DNA from 2 places in the Oxobacter pfennigii genome. Region 1 is predicted to be linked to the other one. Evidence: riboswitches for the same ligand, from Rfam matches in the RefSeq annotation. Region 1 holds a riboswitch; the other holds the start of a gene.
What was found. A riboswitch is a leader RNA that binds a small molecule or an ion and turns the genes downstream of it on or off. The one in region 1 is predicted to bind FMN.

Region 1 (8,025 bases):
AGAAGTAAACAGAATTTTAAAAGCCGGAGGTGTTTTTGCTACTGTTGATTGTGATTGGCCGCCTGTTTCAATTTGGCAGGCTGATCAAGCATATGACATCCTTTATAAAAAGGTGAGAGAGTTAGAAGAAAAGTTACCTGATGTAAAAGATACATTTATTCGTTACAATAAAGAAGAACATTTATCCAACATAAAAAACAGTTGTTATTTTCGGTATGCAAGAGAAATTGTTTTTTCCAACACAGAACTATGTACGTCGGAACGCTTTATCAATATAATCATCAGCCAGGGTAGCTTACAAGCTATTATTACAAAATACCCAGAATTATTATTAGACGATATTGTCGCTTTCAAGAATAAAATCATCAGGCTTTTTCAAGATGAAATGTTTGAAATCGACTTTTCGTATCGTATGCGCTTAGCTGTGAAATAATTTTCCATGGAAAGCCTTAAAGTACAACTCTTTAAGGCTTTTTTAATGTTATAATAACACTTTTGTTTTTTCACTCCTGATAATCTGATGACAACCTCACATTTTTTATGCATAAAATGCAATTTCTCTTATATTTCTTCGTCTGTATATGCCTAATATCAGTCCTATCACAATCATATTAATAATAAATTGAGTTCCCCCATAGCTTATAAAGGGTAATCCGGTTCCGCCTAAAGGTGCTAATCCTAAAACCATTAGAATATTCCATAAAAATTGTATGGAAAAAACTGCTGCAAAACCACTTAATAATAGTTTGCCGTAATTATTTTTTACTAAACCAACTAATCCGGCTATACGGACTATAAAGGAGATAAACAGTGCTATCAATATGAGTCCTGCAATCCATCCAAAAGTATATACTACATAAGCAAATATAAAATCGGTATGGACTTCCGGTATAACTCCCGGTTTAAATGTAAACCCCTGCCCTAATAAACCTGCAGAATGAAGTACCTTACTTAATTGAATATTGATATATCCGCTTCCAGAAGGGTCTTTGTTCGGATTGAGAAAGATAAAAAACCGTTTTACTCTATATGGCCTGCTGAATATCTGAAATAAAAATATTATAATTTCAGAGCCTATTATACCAAGAATATATTTTAGCTTTGCACCGGACATGATTGCGAGAACTAAAAATGCGGTTGAATATATTAGTATGCTGTCAAGTGAGGGCACTGCCAACATAAGAATAATTGGAAATATGAGCAGCCCCAGGCTGTATAGAATATTTTTGGGTTGATTCCAGTTCCAGTTATCCATTATACCTGACAGTGCAATAACATAAAATAAGAGACATGCTTCTACAGGAATAACAAAAGGACCTATTGAAAACCGTAATAATCCATTTACGGGACGACCAAATAAAATTGAGTATATTATAAATATTGAAGTTATTATATATATGTATTTGGAATATGGTTTTATCTTCTTGTAATCAAAAAAGTACAGACCTACCGCAGCAGCTATTCCTAAAATACTAAATGACAAACTTCTAATAAGTATTGAAGAAGGGTTATAGTAGGATGCACCTTGTGTTGCTATCAAGTAATTAGTTATTATCCCGAAACTTGCAAGCATGAATGTCAGGGCCAATATGCCCCATTCCGGTTTAGACTTGTGAACTTTATTCAATTGATTTCCGACTGTTATAGCGTCACCCATTTGGGCAACTGCTTTATTTATTGAATCAGTTTCGGTAAAACCCTCATTTAAATATTCTTCTGCCAACTCTGTAATGTGGCTTTGTATTTCTAGGCTTATTTCTTTATGAATTTCTTTAAAGCGTACTTGTGAACACACATCGTTTATATATTCCCGGGCTTTATTATTACTACCTAATTCCATACGATCTCCTCCAATAAAACCTTATCTACCGCGCTCTTAAAAGTGAACCATTCCTCTTGCTTTTCCTTAACCTGCAATTTCCCGGCATCCGTAATTTTATAATACTTCCTTTTACGGCTCTCAACTTCATCCCAATAAGATAAGACAAAACCTTCTGCCTCAAGGGAATGTAAAATCGGATAAAGTGTTCCTTCCTTGAAGTTAAAAACACCATCTGACTTCTTATCTATTTCTTTTATAATCTCATAACCGTACATTGGCTTACGGTCAAGTAAAGTTAAGATAAGGATTACAGTGCTTCCCTTAAGCAACTCTTTGTTAACCTTCATAAGTACCACCTCAAATCTATATATTGAATTACTATGCATAGCATATCTATGTATTACTATAGAACTATTCTATTTTAATGTCAATAATGGTTATTAAAATATATAGCGAGATTATTGTCTGTTTTTTCTTTAGCTTGACTTATGGCTTACCATAATATAACATTTTGATATTGAGGTATCTCAAAATCATAAATACATGAATTAAGGCAGGCAATTTGAGAACTTGAAAATTGCCCCGAAAGCCAGACTTTTTCAACTTACAGACTACAACATGAATTTACTGTTTTTGTGTTATACTAAATATAAAAAATGGAGGGATAACAATGGGAAAAGCACTGACTTCTAAAGTTACATGGGTTGGCAAGGTAGATTGGGAATTAAAGAAGTTTCATGGGGACGAATATTCGACATGGAAAGGCTCATCGTATAACTCCTATCTTATAAAGGACGTGAAAAATGTACTGATTGAAACGGTCTGGAAGCCTTTTGACAAGGAGTTTGTCAGCAATCTGCAGAATGAAATCGATTTGAAAGAGATCGACTACATTATTGCAAACCATGCGGAGAGCGATCACAGCGGCGCGCTGCCGGAGCTTATGCGCTATATTCCCGATACGCCCATCTACTGCACGGCCAACGCCGTTAAATCGCTTAAAGGGCATTATCACCATGACTGGAATTTTATCACGGTAAAGACAGGGGATACACTTGAGCTGGGCAGTACAAAGCTGATTTTTGTGGAAGCGCCAATGCTGCATTGGCCGGACAGTATGTTCTGTTATCTTACGGGTGAGAATATACTGTTCTCCAATGATGCCTTCGGACAGCATTACGCCACCGAATCCTTGTACAATGACACGGTGGATACTGCCGAGCTTTACACCGAGGCCATAAAGTATTACGCCAATATACTGAATCCGTTTTCACCGCTGGTTATAAAAAAGATCAATGAGGTGTTAGGCTTAGGGCTGCCGGTGGATATGATCTGCCCAAGCCACGGAGTTATATGGAAGGAAGAGCCTGCGCAGATTATCCAAGCGTATCTGAAATGGGCGGCTTCTTACCAAGAGAATCAAATCAGCATCGTCTACGATACCATGTGGGGCGCAACGCGACGCATGGCAGAGGCCATTGCTGCGGGCATACGCAGTCAGGATATGAGTGTGACGGTGAAGCTTTTTAATGCGGCAAAAGAGGACAAGAATGATATTATCACGGAGATATTCCGCTCAAAAACGGTTCTCATCGGTTCGTCCACCATCAACCGCGGCATCCTGCATTCCATAGGAGGCCTGCTGGAGATGATAAAGGGACTCAAGTTTACAGGAAAGAGCGCGGCGGCATTCGGCAGCTATGGGTGGAGCGGAGAGTCTGTGGGACATATTTCTAAAGCGCTTGCGGACTCCGGTTTCCGTGTGCTTGACGACGGGATTAAAACTCTTTGGGTACCGGATGAAGCTGCCTTGTCCCAATGTGAAGCCTATGGGAAAACCATAGCGGAGGCTTGAATTTAGTTTACAAAAACAAAATAAGCAGTATAATAAGATTCAATTGAATGATATCTTCAGGGCAGGGTTAAATTCCCTACCGGTGGTAAAGCCCACTAGCCGCAAGGCATGATTCGGTGTAACTCCGAAGCCGACAGCATAGTCTGGATGAAAGAAGATAAAGGCCTCAGTGTTTCTGTGTGTATGTGAATCTGCTCTGGAATAATGTTTTATTCCAGAGCTTTTTATTGTAATATAATTGCTTACTATCGACTTGGGATGTCTTATATACCCTGAACGAGATATTATCTCGTTTAGCTTTTTGTTGCTCACCGGAAACCACTTGTTAAGCAAGTGAAAGAAGAGAGACTTAAAGAGGAAGATAAGTTTTTTCTATCGGGAAAAATGGTACAATATTATAAGAGGTTTATGGAGGTACTTATGTCAAAAATAGATAACGGTCTTACAGCATGGGAAACCAATGCAACTTTTTGGGACGAGAGAATGGGGGATGACTCTAATGATTTTCATCGTAATTTGGTCAGACCTTATACAGAAGAGCTGCTTGATATTTGCCAGGGGGAGCTGGTATTGGACATTGCCTGTGGAAACGGGAATTTTTCCGAAAGGTTGGCTGAATGCGGTGCGAAAGTGGTTGCCTTTGACTATAGCGCCAAAATGATTGAGCTGGCGAAAAAACGCCGGGCAGATGTGCTGGATAGGGTGAATTTTTATGTATGTGACGCAACTAATTATGATGAACTTTTAGCACTCGGGCAAGATAAACTTTTTGATAAGGCTGTTGCGAACATGGCAATTATGGATATTTCAGATATTAATCCACTATTTAAAGCAGTACATTTGATGATGAGAACCGGAGGCTCATTTGTTTTTGCAACGCACCATCCCTGTTTTACCTACCCAAATAATAATTACTTCACAAGTCAAATATATCAGGGAGAGGCAATTGCAGGGCAACCAGTCTTACAGAATTATTACCACCGTTCTATTCAGGAAATACTGAACACCGCATTTTTATATAATTTTGTTTTAAGCGGATTTTACGAAGTTCCTTTTCCCGGGCAAGAAATACCTATTATCATGATTGTGAGGTTAGACAAAAAATAAGCAATTTCATGAATTGGAAAATTTCATTTCACTTACCGGTCGGTATAGTTTAATCAAACCGTAGAAATATCTTTCCATCATTAACCTTGACAAAAACAAAATAAGCAGTATAATAAAAGCAATTGAATAATATCTTCAGGGCAGGGTTAAATTCCCTACCGGTGGTAAAGCCCACGAGCCGTAAGGCATGATTCGGTGCAACTCCGAAGCCGACAGTATAGTCTGGATGAAAGAAGATGAAAGCCGCAGTGTTTCTGTGTGTATGTGAATCTGCTCTGGAATAATGTTTTATTCCGGAGTTTTTTATTTGTAATATATGCTGCTTACTCACACTTGCGACGCCTTATATGCCCTGAACGGTTTTGTTCAGGGCATTTTTTAGGAGGTGCTGCATGACTGATATAGAATATATGAAGCTTGCTATAAAGCTTGCAAAGAAGGGCTGCGGATGGGTAAATCCCAATCCCATGGTGGGCGCGGTTATTGTAAAAGACGGTAATGTCATTGGAAAGGGTTATCATCAGAAATACGGAGAGCTCCATGCTGAACGGAATGCCTTCGCAAGCTGCAAAACATCTCCGTCAGGCGCAACCATTTATGTGACACTGGAGCCTTGCTGTCATTATGGCAAAACACCGCCTTGTACCGATGCTATCCTAAATAGCGGTATCCGTCGTGTAGTAATTGGCTCTTGTGACCCTAATCCTTTGGTGGCAGGTAAAGGCATTAAGCTGTTACGTTCCCGGGGAATTGAAGTAACAGAGGGTATTCTAAAGGACGAATGTGATACGCTCAACGAGAGCTTCTTTCACTATATCCAGAGCAAAACGCCCTACGTGATAATGAAGTACGCCATGACCCTGGACGGAAAAATTGCAACACGTACCGGCAAGTCTCAATGGATTACCGGCGAAAGGGCGCGGCAGCGCGTTCATGAGGACCGGCACCGCTATTCTGCCATAATGGTGGGAATCGGCACTGTCCTTTTAGATGATCCAATGCTGACCTGCCGGCTTGATAACAACAGAAATCCCCTGCGTATTGTGTGCGATACCAGACTCAGAATGCCGCTAGCTTCAAGGCTTGTTACTTCGGCAAAGAGTATCGGTACGCTTATTGCTACGGCGGTGCCGGATCAAGAAAAACACCAGCCTTACTTAGAAGCAGGCTGCGATATTATGGTACTCCCTTTAAAAGACGGGCATATTGACCTTAATTGCTTGATGATAAGGCTGGGTGAGAGAAAAATTGACAGCATTCTTTTAGAAGGCGGCAGTACGCTGAACTGGTCTGCGCTTAAAAGCGGAATCGTCAACAAGGTACAGGCATATATTGCCCCTAAAATGTTTGGGGGAAGCGGACAAACCCCGGTATCAGGCTTGGGAGTGGATTGCCCTGATGAGGCTTTCAAATTGAGCAAACCAACTGTTATACGGGTAGGCGAGGATATTTTATTGGAAAGCGAGGTGATAGGGTGTTCACAGGAATCATAGAAGAAATCGGAAAAATGGAAAGTATACGAAAAGGTGCTCAGTCTTTTGTTATCTCAGTTCAGGCAAAGAAAATAATGGAGGATGTCCGCATTGGAGACAGTATCGCTGTCAACGGTGTCTGCCTCACAGTCACATCCTTTTCTCCAAGGGGCTTTACTGCCGACGTGATGCACGAAACCTTAAACCGTTCTTCTCTCGGAAACTTGCGCAGGGGAAGTTTGGTCAATCTGGAACGGGCCATGTCCATAAACGGCAGATTCGGCGGGCATATTGTCACAGGTCATATCGATGGTACCGGAACGGTTTCTGCCATTGAGAAAGATGATATCGCTATTTTGTACACTATAAAAACCAGCTCCAAAATTCTGCGGTATATAATTGAAAAAGGTTCGATTGCTATCGATGGAATCAGCCTGACGGTGGCTAAAGTATATAAGGACAGTTTCAGTGTTTCTGTCATACCACATACGGCGGTAATGACAATTTTATCCGATAAGCATATTGGAGATACAGTCAATCTGGAGAACGACTGTATTGGCAAATACGTTGAACGGCTGATGGAAGCCCAGCCGTTAAAAAACAATATTACAGCTGACTTTCTTGCGAAATGCGGCTTTTAGGAGGAATCAAAATGTTTCAATTTAACACCATAGAGGAAGCACTGGAAGATCTTCGTCAAGGGAAAATCATCCTGGTTACAGACGATGAAGACAGGGAAAACGAAGGAGATTTTATTTGCGCCGCCCAGTTTGCCACTACTGAAAATGTGAATTTTATGGCCGTACATGGCAAGGGTCTTATTTGTATGCCAATGAGCACAGAGCTTTGTAAAAAGTTGAAATTTCCTCAGATGGTCTCTGATAACAGTGACAATCATGAAACGGCATTTACTGTTTCTATAGATCATGCTAACACTACTACTGGTATTTCGGCGGCAGAGCGCAGCCTCACCGCTATGAAATGCGTGGAAGGCGATGCAAAACCCGAGGATTTCCGTCGCCCCGGTCACATGTTCCCTTTGATGGCAAAGAAAAACGGAGTGTTGGAGAGAAACGGACATACCGAGGCCACAGTGGATCTGATGAGACTGGCCGGCTTAAAGGAATGCGGTCTGTGCTGCGAGATCATGGGGGAGGACGGAACCATGATGCGTACACCAGAATTAATAGCACTGGCGCAGCAATGGAATATGAAATTTATTACAATTAAAGCCTTACAGGAATACAGGAAAAGAAATGGCAAGCTAGTAGAGCAGATTACCTGTGCCGATCTTCCGACGAAATACGGTGATTTCAAGGTTTATGGATACATCAGTAAGCTCAATGGCGAGCATCATGTGGCGTTGGTCAAAGGTGAGATCGGCGACGGTCAAAATCTTTTGTGCCGCGTTCATTCCGAGTGCCTTACCGGTGATGCTTTCGGCTCCGTCCGCTGTGACTGCGGTCAGCAGTTCGCGGCAGCAATGACACAAATTGAGGATGAAGGTCGGGGGGTCTTACTGTATATGCGCCAGGAAGGCCGCGGTATTGGATTGATTAATAAATTGCGTGCCTATAAGCTTCAGGATCAGGGAATGGATACTTTGGAGGCTAATCTTGCCCTTGGTTTTGAGGGAGATATGAGGGAGTACTTTATCGGTGCTCAGATTCTGCGTGATCTTGGAGTAAAAACATTGCGCCTGCTCACCAACAACCCGGATAAAATCTATCAGCTTTCAGGTTTTGGCATGGAGATTACAGAGAGGATTC
Region 2 (8,025 bases), on a different contig from region 1:
AAAAAGGGCGGGAGCGGATATTATAATCACCTATTCTGCACTGGATGCCTGTAAATGGCTAAAGGAGGAAAACCATGAATAATCTTGAGATTATAAAGGAGTCCCAAAAATATATGCCGGGAGGAGTTAACAGTCCGGTAAGGGCTTTTAAGGATGTAACTATAAACCCGGCGGTTATTAAAAGGGGACAGGGCGCCTATGTGTTCGATGAAGAGGGCAATCAATATACCGATTATGTATGTGCCTGGGGACCTATGATTTTGGGCCATTGCGACGAGGATATTGTGGCAGCTATAAAGGATACGAGTGAAAATGCCATCGCCTTTGGAGCGCCTACATATTTGGAATTAAAGCTAGCCGAGCATATGTGCAGCACCTTGGATGGCGTGGATATGCTAAGGATGGTCAACTCGGGCACAGAAGCCACCATGAGTGCTATTAAACTGGCAAGAGGCTATACGGGAAGAGACAGGATTATAAAATTTGCAGGGTGCTATCATGGTCATTTTGACGGATTTTTGGTCAGTGCAGGCTCAGGGGTTATGACTGAAGGCATTCCGGGAAGCGCAGGAGTTCCTGAGCTAAGTATAAAGAACACTTTGATAGCTTCATATAATGATATAGAAAGCGTCAAATTGCTGTTCGAAAATTACAGTGATGAAATTGCGGCTATTATTATTGAGCCGGTAGCCGGGAATATGGGTGTAGTGGCGGCAGATAAGGAATTTTTATCAGGTGTAAGGGATCTTTGCGATAAATACGGGAGCCTTTTGATATTTGACGAGGTAATGTCGGGATTCAGGGTGGCATATAAAGGAGCTATGAGTTTATACGGCATTAAGCCTGATTTAGTCACCTTTGCTAAAATAATGGGCGGCGGTCTTCCCTGCGGTGCATATGGCGGCAGAAGAGACATAATGGAGAAACTATCCCCTCTTGGGCCGGTGTATCAGGCAGGCACCATGTCAGGAAACCCAATCGTCATGGCGGCAGGATATGCAACTTTGACCAAGCTATATAACAACCTTGATTATTATAGTCACCTGGAAAGTTTGGGTGCAAGGCTGGAGACGGGCATAAGAGAAGCGGCAGCAGAAATGGGACTTCCTGTGGTAATCAACCGTGTTGGGGCAATGATGACAATATTTTTTACCGAGCTTAATGAAGTTAAAAATTATGAGGATGCCAAGACCTGTGATACAAAACTTTATGCCAAATACTTTGAGCACATGTTCAAAAACGGCATCAACATACCACCCTCCCAATTCGAAGCCTTGTTTATATCAGTAAAACACACTGGAGAGGACATCGACTACTTCATCAAAACCTTCAAAAAGCTGGGGGACAGTTCATTCCGTTGATTCTTTTTCACAAGTTCATAAGGGGACGGTTCAACCTGTTATATCATATAGTATAATAATGCCACTTTTGGTTAAACTAACAATACAATAGTAACTAAAGGTGGTGTTTTCTATGCCAAGATGTGCCAGAGAAAAAAGTTTGGACAGCGTATATCACGTAATGGTCCGCAGTATTGCCGAAATTAATTTGTTTACAGACCACGCTGACAAAGACGTATATATGAGGCTTTTAAAAAGATATAAGGATATTTATCTGTTTAAGGTTTATGGCTTTTGTCTCATGGAAACTCACGGACATATAATAATCGACGTACAGGGTGCTGACATATCAAGGATAATGCACGGAGTGAATCAAAGCTATGCCTGGTATTACAACCATAGGCACAAACGTCATGGTCACTTGTTTCAGGACAGGTTCAAAAGCAAAATCGTATCAGATGACAGGTACCTTATAACTTTATCAGCATACATACATAATAATACTCAAGATATTGAAGGTTACGAAAACCAGGTAGAAAAATATGAATACTCAAGCTTAGGAATATATTTAGGCAGCATGGAAAATAAATATGGCCTGGTGGACAAAGAGTTTATATTAAGCCAGATAAGCTATAATACTGCTATTGCAAAGAAGCAGTACCTTGAATTGGTATATAGAGATAACCCGGATATAATTCCCGATGATGCAGAGTTTAAAAATGAAAAGGCACAATACAGATCCGAGAGAAAAGTAATCGTAAGAAGCTTCAGACCGGATGAAGTGGTGAGCTTTGTTGAAAACTATATAAAGCAGTATAATACAAACATCAGTATAAAGTATACCAAGAAAAATATTGAGGCTAAGGCATTATCAGTATTGCTTTTACGAGGGATATGTGATATGAAGCAGAAGGATATATGTGCCTTTATGGGAAACATAACCCAGTCTCACTCGGCAAAGCTGTGTGCCAGGGGTATAGATTTGTTGCAGCGGAAAAAGGAGTATATGAATATAGCCAAGGATTTCATACGAAGAAAAGCCGGATAACCTTGAAAGTATAGTATTTTAAGTATAATTTGGAGAAAAAGTTATTATATCTTTATAATTTTTTTAAAATGGTACAAGCCTTTAAAATTGCTTGTTTTGCAGTAGATTTTATATTTTTAAGTACAGAAGCATCAAAAATATCCAGAAAAACCAGAAAAACCATAGGGACGGTTCATGCCAAACTGTTGTTCTAAAACTCAAATTATGATGAACCGTCCCTAAGCCTTTACTACCCTTCAGTTCCTATGGAATCCTCGGGGATTTCTTTTTTTGTCCCTGTAAGATAGTTTGGAAGCTCCAACCCCGCCATTTTGAAGACATCTTCATACGGAGGAATGGATTTCAGCATTCCCGACAGAAAATTAGCTGTGGATGGAGTGCCGCTGCCCCCCGACATGGAATCCCATACGGTGATCTTATCAATCTTGATGTTCTTGATGGCTTCCACCTGAATTTTTGCAAGCTGTTCCATCTTATCAGCGATCATAAGGGCAACCGCATTCTTTGGATCGTTTCCTGCTGCCGCCACTATCTTTTCAAAACCCTCTGCCTGTTTGCTCAGTACTTCCATTACTCCTGTTGCTTCTGCCTGCATTTTAAACAAAATGGCGTCGGCTTCACCCTTTGCCCGGCGGCGGAGGGTTTCGGCCTGGGCTTCGGCATCTATTTCGGCTTTTTGTTTTTCAATTTCGGCGTGGATTATGACGTCTGCCGTCTTTGTGGCCCTTTCCCTTTCGGCACGGGCCATTTCCGCACTTTGCTCTGCGGAATATGCTTCTTCCAGGGCCTTTGCAGACTGTACCTTCTCAGCTGCAACCGCTCTCCTGTTGGCTTCAGCTTCCTTTTCCCTTTTTTCTGCCTCGGAATTTGCAATGGTTATCCTGGCCAGGTTTTCACCCTCAACAGCTTTGGAGTTTGCCTCCGATACCTGTATTCTCTGGTCCATTTGGGCATTTGCCTCACCTATGGAACCGTCGCGGTCTTTTTCAGCAACGCTCTTTTTGGCATCGTTAATAGCCTTGGATGCGGCTTCTTTACCCAGGGCTTCAATATAACCGGATTCATCCTTTATGTCTGTAACGTTAACGTTTATAAGCTTTAAACCAATCTTTTTAAGTTCAGCCTCCACGTTTTTGGATACATTGGCTAAAAATTTATCTCTGTCTGAATTTATTTCCTCAATATCCATGGTGGCAATTACAAGCCTTAGCTGGCCAAATATAATATCCTTTGCCAGTTCCTGTATATCCTTAAGCTGCAGCCCCAAGATTCTTTCCGCCGCATTTGGCATAACCTCGGGTTCCGTGGAAATACCTACGGTAAATCTGGAAGGTACATCCACCCTTATGTTCTGTTTGCTCAATGCCTTGGTCAAATTTACTTCGATCGAAATCGGAGTCAAATCTAAAAATTCATAATTCTGTATAACAGGCCATACAAAGGCAGCTCCTCCATGGATGCATTTTGCAGACCTTGCCGTGCCGTCTCCGCTTCTTCCTATCTTACCATAAACAACGAGTACCTTATCGGACGGACATCTTTTAAATCTTAAAAACAGCATAATAACGGTTGATAGTATTGCCACTGCTATGACAGTGTATAAAATTATCTCATACATAAACTGACCCCCTTTTAATTAATCGATATGATCTTCAACCAAATTTTCAACCAATAAAATTTGATTGTCGATTACGCCTATAACCTTAACTCTTTCTCCAGTAGGAATAGTTTTCCCATTGGTCATTGCATCTAATTCCCGGGATGTACCCTGCACTATCACCGTAACCTTTCCCACGCCATCCTTTGCCCCTGGAATGGTGAGATACACTTCTCCCTTTGCATTTATTGCATTTTTAAGGTCCATTCCGCCGTATTCCGTCAAATTGGCGATGAAATAAAACAGGCTGCTTATAATCAGGCTGACTATAAAACCTGCGCCACAGGAAAGCAGGACTTCAAGTATTTTATTCATATTAAATTTGTCAAGTACAATGCCGGTCCATGAAAATACGGTAAAGAAAACAATGAAATTTCGCATGGTGAGAAGTCTAAAGGGAGAAGAGACATCATCGAAGGTATAGTCCTGGAAGCCGTCTGAATCCAGATATTCATGGATATCTCCCAAATTCTCATTTGAATCGCCAAAATCTCCGTGGTCACCAAGTCCTAAAAATGGCAGGAGGGTTTGAATTATAAAGAGAGTAGTAAAAGGAATCCCTATATACCAATATACTCTTTGATCACCCGGTATACTATTCCACCATTCAACCATAATATCCCCCCTTAAAAGAAGCAGCTAATTTATTATGCTAAGAAAGCGAACATATTTATTATGATAGAAGGTATTAAAGAAAATGATCTTAAATATGGTTTTGTGCAGGCCCCTATTTAATTATAATCATAAAAGGTGAGTCCAGTCCACAAAATCAGCACAATTTAAAAGCAGATTTGCCCACGTCTACTTGATATAAATATTTTAAAGAGAAAGTAGGATGAGCCGTCCCGTATTTTGTCAAAGAAAAAATAGAATGAACCGTCCCTGTTGTTATGAACCGTATTTTGTCAAAGAAAAAATAGAATGAACCGTCCCTGTTGTTATGAACCGTCCCTGTTGTTACTGCTGTTGTTAAAAGAAAAAGTGGAGTGAACCGTCCCCTATTGTTATAATAGTGTAGAAGGGGGGAAGGGAATGGACAAAAAAGGGCTGGATGATATGATAAAGAATCTTACTGAAATTCCGGGCATACTGGATAAAGAGCTGTACCATAATTCCGTTGTATTGATACCTTTGGTTTTTATAGGTGGGGAATATCATCTATTATTTCAGATGAGAAATTTTAATATAAGACAGGGCGGCGAGGTGTCCTTTCCGGGGGGAATGTACGACCCGACAGAGGATGAAAGCCTTGAAGCAACAGCTATACGCGAAACCTATGAGGAGATGGGCATTCCCAAGGATAAGATAAAGATAATTGGACGCCTTGATACAATGGTTGCTCCTATGGGCATTACCATTGATTCTTTTGTGAGTCTAGTGGACATAGGGGGCACTGATGAATTAATAATCAACAAAAATGAGGTGGAGTACGCATTTACCGTTCCTGTATCCCATTTTGAAAACAGCCAGCCGGAGAAATATAATACCCGCGTTATGATAGAATCTTCCTACATGGATGAGGAAGGCAGAAAAGTGACTCTTCTTCCGGCAGAAGAATTAGGCCTGCCGGAGCTTTACTACAAGTCCTGGGGCAGAAGAAATTACGAAATCCTCATATATAGATACAAAAATGAAATGATATGGGGAATGACCGCAAGGCTTGTATATGAAGTTGTAAAAAAGCTGAAGCGATAGTCTAGCAAAGGGAAAAAATATATGCTATAATAATATTCGAACTGAATAGCCAATGAATCTTCAGGGCAGGGTGAGCAATTGAATACTTACGTATTATTTTGCATTTCCCGACCGGCGGTACAGCCCGCGAGCTTTTAATTAAGCAGATCCGGTTTAATTCCGGAGCCGACAGTAAAGTCTGGATGAAAGAAGGTTGTGTTTACCTTGTATTTTTCTCCTGAAGTTCTTCAGGAGCTTTTTATTTTTCAGGATTTTTTTCTTATGACCCACCGAAGATTAGGGCTAGACAGTAATATTTATTCTGGAGGGTTTATTATGAGAGATCAAAGACTTAATAAGCTGGTAAAAATTTCTGTTTTATCGGCAGCAGCATTTATACTTATGCTGATTGAATTTCCGCTTCCCTTTTTCCCCGAATTTTTAAAGGTGGATATAAGCGATTTTCCCGCACTTTTAGGAAGCTTCGCCTTAGGGCCTTTAGCCGGCGTTATAATCGAAGCAGTAAAGAACATACTTCATGTTCTTCTTAAGAATACTACTGCAGGCATAGGTGAAATTGCAAACTTCGTCGTAGGTGCTGCCTTTGTATTTGCCGCAGGCATGGTGTATAAGATTAAAAAGGACAGAGCTCACGCATTATACGGACTGATAGCAGGTGTTGTTGCTATGGCGGCGGTAGCTGCCGTGTGCAATTTGTTTATATTCCTGCCCTTATACGAAAAAGTCTTAGGCTTTCCCATTCCGGCAATAGTTGACGCCGGTGCCAAAATCAATCCTGCAATAAAAGATTTAAACACCTTTGTCGCATTGAGTATAGTGCCCTTTAATATCTTAAAAGGCATCATAGTTGCACTTCTCGGATTTTTATCATACAAGAGCTTATCCCCCATCCTTCATAGGTAAAGCAAGCCGTCGGCCAAACCGACGGTTATTTCTTGCCCATTTTTACCACTACATATATAATTAGAATGGAAATTTGGATAAAATATAAGCTGTGGACACTCCTCGGATTAGAAACTAGTATTGCTGATAAGAGCGTAACCTGCACGAGGAGTGTTCTCTAACAGCTTACAATTTCATCTGGCATATGCAGATATCTGATTACAAGGAAGCGGCAAGCTTTTTGTAATCAAATACCTTCGAAAGGGTAGTGATAATATGTTGTTTGAATCATATAGCCCCAATGATACCGAAAAAGTTGGGGAATACTTGGGCTCTATAGCCAATAAAGGCTATGTAATCTGCCTGACAGGCGATTTAGGCGCTGGAAAAACTAAATTCGTCAAAGGCCTTGCAAAGGGGCTTAATATAGATGATTATATAACAAGCCCCACCTTTACTATCGTAAACGAATATAATGGAAGGCTTCCCTTGTATCATTTCGATGTATACAGAATAAACGACACCGACGAAATGCATGAAATAGGTTTCGATGAATACATATATGGCCAAGGCGTCAGCGTTATAGAATGGGCTAATATAATAGAAGAAATTTTGCCAAAGGAAAACATATGGGTAGACATATCAAAAGATATGGAAGTAGGCGAAGACTATCGAAAAATCCAAATCAAAGTCAACGGCGAGAAATACCAGGGACTTATATGGGAGATGATTGAAAAATGCGAGTTCTAGCCATAGATACCTCATCCATGGTGGCATCCGTCGCGGTAGCCGACGAAAATAAACTCATAGGAGAGATAACCTACAATTACAAAAAACAGCATTCCACCATAATAATGCCCATGATAGACGATTTATTAAAATCTATCGAATTGGACATAAAAGATATGGATGCAATTGCCTGTGCCTCAGGTCCCGGCTCCTTTACGGGATTGAGAATCGGCGCTGCAACGGTAAAGGGATTATGCCAGGGTGCAAATAAGCCATTGATCGCCATACCTACTCTCGATGCTCTTGTGTACAATCTTCCCCACTCAAAGGGAATAATATGCCCTATAATGGATGCCCTAAGGGATAACGTATACACCTGTATCTACAAATGGGAAGGTGATGAATTTAAAAAATTAAGTGACTATATGGCCATACATATGGATGAGCTTTTTTCGATGCTTAAAGAATACCATGAAAAAATAATATTTTTAGGTGACGGTATCTTTGTGCACAAAGAAAAAATACAACTGGAATTAAGGGAAAAGCCAGTATTTGCTCCCCCTCACCTTAATATGCAAAAAGCATCCTCCATTGCAGCCCTTGCATTAAAGCGGCTTAATAATAACGATACCGATGATTATATAACTTTTGCCCCCTTTTATTTAAGACAATCC

Region 2: linked by a shared signal. The riboswitch ahead of OXPF_RS15120 (ECF transporter S component) and the one ahead of ribD (bifunctional diaminohydroxyphosphoribosylaminopyrimidine deaminase/5-amino-6-(5-phosphoribosylamino)uracil reductase RibD) in region 1 are both predicted to bind FMN.

What each region holds. Positions count from the first base shown of each region.
Region 1 is NZ_LKET01000032.1:118,008-126,032, reverse strand. It holds gene OXPF_RS10775 (class I SAM-dependent methyltransferase) at 1-433, shown strand, start outside; gene OXPF_RS10770 (FtsW/RodA/SpoVE family cell cycle protein) at 539-1,840, opposite strand; gene OXPF_RS10765 (PadR family transcriptional regulator) at 1,831-2,169, opposite strand; gene OXPF_RS10760 (anaerobic nitric oxide reductase flavorubredoxin) at 2,493-3,677, shown strand; FMN riboswitch at 3,726-3,840, shown strand; gene OXPF_RS10750 (class I SAM-dependent methyltransferase) at 4,098-4,784, shown strand; FMN riboswitch at 4,912-5,026, shown strand; gene ribD (bifunctional diaminohydroxyphosphoribosylaminopyrimidine deaminase/5-amino-6-(5-phosphoribosylamino)uracil reductase RibD) at 5,177-6,277, shown strand; gene OXPF_RS10735 (riboflavin synthase) at 6,259-6,897, shown strand; gene OXPF_RS10730 (bifunctional 3,4-dihydroxy-2-butanone-4-phosphate synthase/GTP cyclohydrolase II) at 6,909-8,025, shown strand, end outside.
Region 2 is NZ_LKET01000039.1:379,263-387,287, forward strand. It holds gene hemB (porphobilinogen synthase) at 1-82, shown strand, start outside; gene hemL (glutamate-1-semialdehyde 2,1-aminomutase) at 75-1,361, shown strand; gene OXPF_RS15100 (transposase) at 1,474-2,388, shown strand; gene OXPF_RS15105 (flotillin family protein) at 2,618-4,006, opposite strand; gene OXPF_RS15110 (hypothetical protein) at 4,025-4,660, opposite strand; gene OXPF_RS15115 (NUDIX hydrolase) at 5,078-5,740, shown strand; FMN riboswitch at 5,793-5,938, shown strand; gene OXPF_RS15120 (ECF transporter S component) at 6,056-6,643, shown strand; gene tsaE (tRNA (adenosine(37)-N6)-threonylcarbamoyltransferase complex ATPase subunit type 1 TsaE) at 6,899-7,372, shown strand; gene tsaB (tRNA (adenosine(37)-N6)-threonylcarbamoyltransferase complex dimerization subunit type 1 TsaB) at 7,360-8,025, shown strand, end outside.